One region of the Rhizobium laguerreae genome, then DNA from elsewhere that is predicted to be linked to it. Evidence: riboswitches for the same ligand, from Rfam matches in the RefSeq annotation. Region 1 holds a riboswitch; the other holds the start of a gene.
What was found. Region 1 has a riboswitch for thiamine pyrophosphate ahead of thiM (hydroxyethylthiazole kinase). Riboswitches for the same ligand answer to the same signal wherever they lie in the genome.

Region 1 (3,645 bases):
CCTTGGCGAGCTCGGCCGCCAGCGCGCTGGAGAGCGTGCAGCCGGTGCCGTGGGTATTCTTGGTCGGCACGCGCGAGGCTTCGAACCAGTGCAGGCCGGCGGCCGTGGCAAGCACGTCAGGGCTCTCGTCGCTGTCGAGATGTCCGCCCTTGACCAGCACCGCGGCCGGCCCAAGCGCCAGCAGGCGCTCGGCCTGCGCCGCCATGTCAGCTCGGTTTGTCGCCACCGGCTGGTGCAGCAGGGCGGCAGCTTCCGGCAGGTTCGGGGTCAGAAGCGTGGCAAGCGGCAGCAGCCGGCGGGTCAACACGTCGACCGCTTCAGGCGCGAGCAAGGCGGCTCCACCCTTGGCGATCATGACAGGGTCGATGACGATCGGAATATCGCGGTGGTCAGTCAGCGCACCGGCAACGGCGTCGGCGATGCCGGCATTGGCGATCATGCCGATCTTGACGGCATCAACGCGCACATCCGCAAAGACGGCTTTGATCTGGTCGGCGACGAATTGCGGTGGCACCAGGTACACGCCGCTGACGCCTTGCGTGTTCTGCGCCGTCAGTGCGGTCAGCACCGCCATGCCGTAGACGCCGCGGGCGGAAAAGGCCTTGAGATCGGCCTGGATGCCGGCGCCGCCGGAGGGATCGGAGCCGGCGATGGAGAGAACGTTGCGGATCATGCGCGGGCCTTTCGAATTTCTGCAGCGATGCGGCGCGTGGCCGCTTCGGGGTCGGGCGTGCCGCAGATGGCCGAAACGACGGCAAGTCCCTTGGCGCCTGCGGCGAACACCTGGGCGACATGATCGGCCTTGAGTCCGCCGATCGCGACCGATGGCACCGGCGAGGCCTTTACCAGCCTTGCAAGTCCGTCAAAGCCGATCGGCTGCTTGTGATCGGCCTTGGTCGGTGTCGCAAACACCGGCCCGACGCCGGTGTAATCGGCGAGATGAGGATCGACGGCACCGGCAAGCGCCTCGTTCTCGACCGATAGGCCGAGGATCATCTCGGGACCGATCATCGCCCGCGCTTTGCGCGCATCCATGTCCTCCTGGCCGATATGCAGGCCGTCGGCGCCGATGGCGATTGCCGCCTCCACGTCATCGTTGACGATGAGCAGGGCGCCGGTCCCATCCAGCGCCTGTTTCAAGGCGCGGCCGGTCTCGATCATCCTGATGGTGCCTGCGTGTTTGTTGCGCAACTGCACGATGGTCGCGCCGCCGGCAACGGCAAGGCGCGCAGTTTCGACCATGCCGATCCCGGCGCAGAGATCGGGGTCGAGGACGAGATAGAGCGAAAGGTCGAAGGCCTTCATGCGGCTGATATCCTTGCCCTGGCGTCAAGCGTTTCGGAGTCGAGCGCGGCCAGCGCATCGAGGAAACGCCAGGAGAAGGAGCCGGGGCCGGCCGCTCCACGGGCGGCCTCCTCACCGGCGATGGCGAAGGTTGAAAGTGCAGCGACCGTCGCACCGAAGATATCCTCAGGCGCTGTCGCGGCAAAGGCGCCGACAAGGCAGGTGAGCGAGCAGCCCAGTGCTGTGACCTGAGGCATCAAGACCGATCCGCCTTCGATGCGCACGGCTCGCTCGCCATCGGTGACGAAATCCACGACGCCGGTAACGGCGACCACCGCCTGCTGCCGTTCCGCCAGCCATCGCGCCGAACCTTCCGCTTGCTCGACCGGGTCGCGGCTGTCGACCCCCTGGCCGCGGCTCTCTCCGCCGGCAAGCGCGATGATCTCGGAAGCGTTGCCGCGGATGATAGTCGGTCGCAGGGCGAGCAATTCGGCAACCGCATTGCGGCGGAAGGCCGTGGCATAATGCGCGACTGGATCGAGCACCCAAGGTTTGCCGGCTGATGTCGCCACCTTCGCCGCCGCCTGCATGCCGTCAATCCATTGCGTCGACAGGGTGCCGATATTGATTGTCAGCGCGCCGGCGATCCCGGCGAATTCGCCGGCTTCATCCGCGGCATGCACCATGGCGGGCGAGGCGCCCGATGCAAGCAGGACATTTGCGGCGATATTCATGGCGACGTAATTGGTGATGCACTGAACGAGCGGCGGCTTCTCGCGCATCGCCTTTAGCATCGCTCCTGGTGTGGTTCTGGTCTGCATGTGGCCCCTTTCAGGCGGGGGCAGGCACGGGGCGGCCCGTATGGCGATGCCCCGAGCGACTCCCTCCGCCGGCATTATCCGGTTCAGGTTCGAAGGGTGCTTCTCAGCCCGTCTGTCGACGGGCGCCCCTGTCTCTCATCGCGCTCTTTTTCGCAGAGAACGGGGCTGATGTCATCCCGAAAAAGAGAGTTCCGTGATCGACGCGGCGCAACTCGACGATTTGGAAAAGTCGAGCCATTCCAGCAGTCGTGCGACATCCTCGTTTGTAACATTTAGCCATGCTTGGCCTTTCACGCATGCACTTCCCTGCCGCGATAGACCTCCGGATCGGGGATCGGAACCGCGGCGATCAGTGCGCGGGTGTAGGCTTCCCTCGGGTTCTCGAATATCTCTCGCCGTGTGCCGGTTTCGATTATGCGGCCGGCGCGCATGACGGCGACGTTGTGCGACATGCGCTCGACCACCGCCATGTCGTGGGAGATGAACAGATAGGCGAGCCCCATCGTTTCCTGCAGTTCGAGCAGCAGGTCGAGCACCCGGGCGCGGACCGAGACGTCAAGCGCTGCGACGCTCTCGTCGGCGACGATCAGCTTTGGCTCCAGCGCCAGCGCCCGGGCGATGCAGATGCGCTGGCGCTGGCCGCCTGAAAACTCGTGCGGATAGCGCGTCGCCGCATCAGGCGTCAGGCCGACCCGGCGCAGCAGTTCGGCGACGCGGTCCTGCCGTTCGCTGTGGTTGCCGATGCCGTGGATGACCATCGGTTCGCCGATCGCCTTGCCGACGGCCATGCGCGGGTCGAGCGAGGCATAGGGATCCTGGAAGATCATCTGCGCCGACCGACGCACGGGCTGCATCTCACGCTGGCTGAGCCCGGCGATATTGCGGCCGTCGATCAGGACATTGCCCTTGAAGGGAATGAGACCGAGCACGGCCTTGCCGGTGGTTGATTTGCCGGAGCCGCTTTCGCCGACGAGGCCGAGCGTTTCACCCGGCAGGATATCGAAGGAAACGCGATCGACGGCTGCGACCGGCGGCTTGCCCTTGAAAAACCGGCTTGCGGCATTGCCATAGGTGACGGTGAGGTCGCGCACGTTCAGGACCGGCGTGCGGTCCGGATGCAGCGTCTCGACGGCGCGCTGGGTGATGCGCGGCGGACGGTCGGTGCCGGCAAGCGCGCCGAGCCGCGGGACGGCGGCGAGCAATTGCTGCGTATAGGCCTCCTTCGGCCGCTGGAAGACGGCGAGCGCCGTTCCTTGCTCGACGATCCTGCCATTCTGCATGATGACGACGCGATCGGCCATTTCGGCGACGACGCCCATGTCGTGGGTGATCAGGATGATCGAGGTGCCGAATTCGCGCTTCAACTCGCGCATCAGCCTGAGGATCTGTGCCTGCACGGTGACGTCGAGTGCCGTCGTCGGCTCGTCGGCGATCAGCACCTTCGGCCGGCAGGAGAGCGCCATGGCGATCATCACCCGCTGGCGCATGCCGCCGGAAAGCTCGTGCGGATATTGCTTCAGCCGCCGGGCCGGCTCGGTGA
Region 2 (3,645 bases), on a different contig from region 1:
CCACCGTCAGGCCGGCAACGCCGGCGCCTTTGACAAGCACACGCATCTCATTCGCCCAATTGCTGTTGGGTTTCTATCGGCATATAGATGCCGCCGCCCTCACGATAACGCGCAGCCATCGCATCCAGACCTTCCTTCTGTGCTTCGGCGCGGATATCGTGCGAGATGCGCATGGAGCAGAATTTTGGGCCGCACATGGAGCAGAAATGCGCCACCTTATGGGCTTCCTTCGGCAACGTCTCGTCGTGGAAGCTGCGGGCGGTTTCGGGGTCTAGCGAGAGGTTGAACTGATCCTCCCAGCGGAATTCGAAACGGGCACGCGAGAGCGCGTCATCGCGCAGCTGTGCTGCCGGATGCCCCTTGGCGAGATCAGCCGCGTGGGCCGCGATCTTGTAGGTGATAACGCCGGTCTTGACGTCAGTGCGATCGGGAAGGCCGAGATGCTCCTTCGGCGTGACGTAGCAGAGCATCGCGGTGCCGAACCAGCCGATCATGGCTGCGCCTATTCCAGAGGTGATGTGATCGTACCCCGGTGCGATATCCGTCGTCAGCGGCCCGAGCGTGTAGAAGGGTGCCTCGCCGCAGACCTCGAGCTGCTTGTCCATGTTCTCCTTGATCTTGTGCATCGGCACATGGCCGGGGCCTTCGATCATCACCTGGCAGTCTTTCGCCCAGGCGATCTTGGTCAGCTCTCCCAGTGTTTCCAGTTCGGCGAATTGCGCTGCATCGTTGGCATCGGCGATGGAGCCGGGACGCAGGCCGTCGCCGAGCGAGAAGGAGACGTCATAGGCGCGGCAGATGTCGCAGATCTCCTCGAAATGTTCGTATAGGAAGCTTTCGCGATGATGATGGAGACACCACTTCGCCATGATCGAACCGCCGCGCGAGACGATGCCGGTGACGCGGTTGACGGTGAGCGGGATGTAGTGAAGCCGCACGCCGGCGTGGATGGTGAAATAGTCGACGCCCTGTTCGGCCTGTTCGATCAGCGTGTCACGATAGACCTCCCAGGACAGGTCTTTGGCAATGCCCTCGACCCTCTCCAGCGCCTGATAGAGCGGCACGGTACCGATCGGCACCGGCGAATTGCGGATGATCCATTCGCGAATATTGTGGATATTGCGGCCGGTGGAAAGATCCATGACCGTGTCGGCGCCCCAGCGGGCCGCCCAGACCATTTTCTCGACCTCTTCCGTCATGGACGAGGTGACAGCAGAATTGCCAATATTGGCGTTGATCTTCACCAGGAAATTCCGGCCGATGATCATCGGCTCGGATTCCGGATGATTGATGTTGGCGGGGATGATCGCCCGACCCGCCGCCACTTCCTGCCGGACGAATTCCGCCGTCACATGGTCCGGAATATGGGCGCCGAAGCTTTCGCCGTCGCGGACCATGGCATCCGCCTGCGCCTTGCGACCAAGGTTTTCGCGGATGGCTATGAATTCCATCTCGGGCGTGATGATGCCTGATCGCGCATAGGCGAGCTGGGTGACCGCCTTGCCATCCCTGGCTCGTAGCGGCTGACGTTTAGTGGGAAATTCGGGCGTCAGCCTTTCGCCGCTGGCAAAGCCGTTGTCTTCGGGGCGGATATGGCGGCCCTGATAGGCTTCGACATCGCCGCGCGCGAGCACCCAGTCGCGGCGGAGCTGCGACAGGCCCTGCTCGATGCGGATATCAGCACCCTCGATCGTATAGGGACCGGAGGAATCATAGACGACAACAGGCGGCTCGCCCGATGTCGGATGAACGCTGATCTCGCGCATCGGCACACGGATGTCGGCGTGTATGTCTCCCGGGATGTAAATCTTCCGCGACGCCGGCAGCGGGCCTTTGGTGACTGTGGGGGTGATGGTCTTCGCGGCAATTTTCATGGTTTGAGGCTCCAAGTTTTCGATTGGAGACCCAGTCCTCAGCCGGAATGATGAAAAGACGCCGGCACGGATTCCGCGCGTGAATCCACTGCTTCGAGCGCTTGCACCGTCCCTACGCCAGTATGAACTGGATCAGGTTCAACGGGTCACTGCGCCACAATCGGCAAAGCCGTATTGTCCAGCAGTATCTCAGCCCCTTGCCGGGACCCCCCTGGTGAATGCAAAAAGGGTAGAGGCTTGCCGAGGGGACTGTCAAGCGACAATCTGCGATGGCTCGGGGTTAGGTTACACACAGGATATCGTGCGTGTCGCCGCTGTTAAACGATGGACAAGGGCAATCGTCCGGCCGGCACGCTTCCGCAAGACAAGCGCCCTTGTCGCATGCACGAGATACCGAAGCGCTATTGAGAAAGCAGGCGCGGAACTGGAAAGTCTAGTACTTTTTCCGTGTAGCTTTCGACCAGGGCGCTAAACGGCGTGCCGTCTGGAAGTTTCAATACGGCTCGATGTTCGAGCAGGAACGCCGGCAGGCCGGGGGAACTTGTTTCATGCGCTGTTAAGCCGTCCATGTCCCAGCCTTCGGATAGAGGGGACCAGAGCAACTTGGCAGACAGGTTTGTGCGAGTGAAATTGAGAGCCTGAACGGCTCTGCCAAACGCGATATCGCTGGTATTCAACGCCTGATTCATCTCTGCAGTTAATTTTGCAGGTACATACCAGTTGTCGGCTTCGGACAGGACGCGTTCGCCGCAGACCAGTCGGACGCGGCGATAGGCGATCAACTCACCGGGTCCGACGCTCAGAAGATCACGGATGTGCTCATCGGCCGGTTTGCCTTGCCCGTCCACACGCTGAGCTACGATCTTTGAACCTTCCGGTGCGAGCTTATGCGCGGCGCACCAGCGGTCAAGGGTAAACGTGGCACTGGCGTTACTCAGGAGATTTGCATTCAAGGTCTGGAGGATCGCAAGCGCTTCCACTCGAGATGCCGGCGTGTTCAGCCACTGAGATTCTATAGAAGGCTCTTGCGCAACTGCGATCTGGGTGCCCAGCAAGATGGCGGCCGCTGCAAGTGCGGCGATGCGAATGCATTTCGCAGGACATAATGACATGGAGAATGAAATCCTTTCTGCAGTATGATTGGGCAAACCTTGCGGGCCAAATATCCTTGATTTTTGCCGACGGGCGACCGTTGTCCGCGTACATGGTAGCGGCAGCAGGGTTTGAACTGCGGCTCGCGTGTACCGCACAATGGTCAGGTTCCTGAAGACTTTCTTACCATCTTTCGAGTTTGAAAACGTTGGCGACTGAGCCGGCGCTTCCATTCTGGAATTTGGAAACCCGAGAGACGTGGATTTCAAATGAGAAACGTGGCTGCCGGTCCGAATTCTCCCAATTCTATACTCGTAACTCTCACTCAAAGGTTCAACGCCTTTGTCTTCGCCCTCGCTTGTTGCGAGATGTTCATATAGCTGGATCGGATAAAATAGCTCGCAACCGAAAGCAAAATCCAGAAGCCATTGTTGGAAAAAAGTCGTCTTCGTCGACCCGGAGCCCTCCTGCCGGTCGATTGACAATTGCAGACCAGGCGGCGACGCGCCGTCGATGGTTGCCAACCGCAGATGCGAGTAGCCAGGGTGCTTGTCTGATTGCTTTTTGTGGTGCATGTCATCGTGCTCCTTGTGCGAGCCTCCCGACGATGATGTCGCCGGCAAGTTTTCAGCATTCATAGGAAACGATATTCCTGTGGTGCGCTATCGCAGCTCTTAGT

Region 2: it holds a riboswitch for thiamine pyrophosphate, as region 1 does, so the genes downstream of both, thiC (phosphomethylpyrimidine synthase ThiC) here and thiM (hydroxyethylthiazole kinase) in region 1, are expected to answer to the same signal.

Annotation. Positions count from the first base shown of each region.
Region 1 is NZ_JAAXQT010000014.1:95,629-99,273, forward strand. Features, by position in the region: gene thiD (bifunctional hydroxymethylpyrimidine kinase/phosphomethylpyrimidine kinase) at 1-673, opposite strand, end outside; gene thiE (thiamine phosphate synthase) at 670-1,305, opposite strand; gene thiM (hydroxyethylthiazole kinase) at 1,302-2,105, opposite strand; TPP riboswitch at 2,149-2,245, opposite strand; gene HFO71_RS32450 (ABC transporter ATP-binding protein) at 2,396-3,645, opposite strand, start outside.
Region 2 is NZ_JAAXQT010000019.1:15,716-19,360, reverse strand. Features, by position in the region: gene thiO (glycine oxidase ThiO) at 1-46, opposite strand, end outside; gene thiC (phosphomethylpyrimidine synthase ThiC) at 48-1,874, opposite strand; TPP riboswitch at 1,966-2,097, opposite strand; gene HFO71_RS34510 (hypothetical protein) at 2,276-2,986, opposite strand.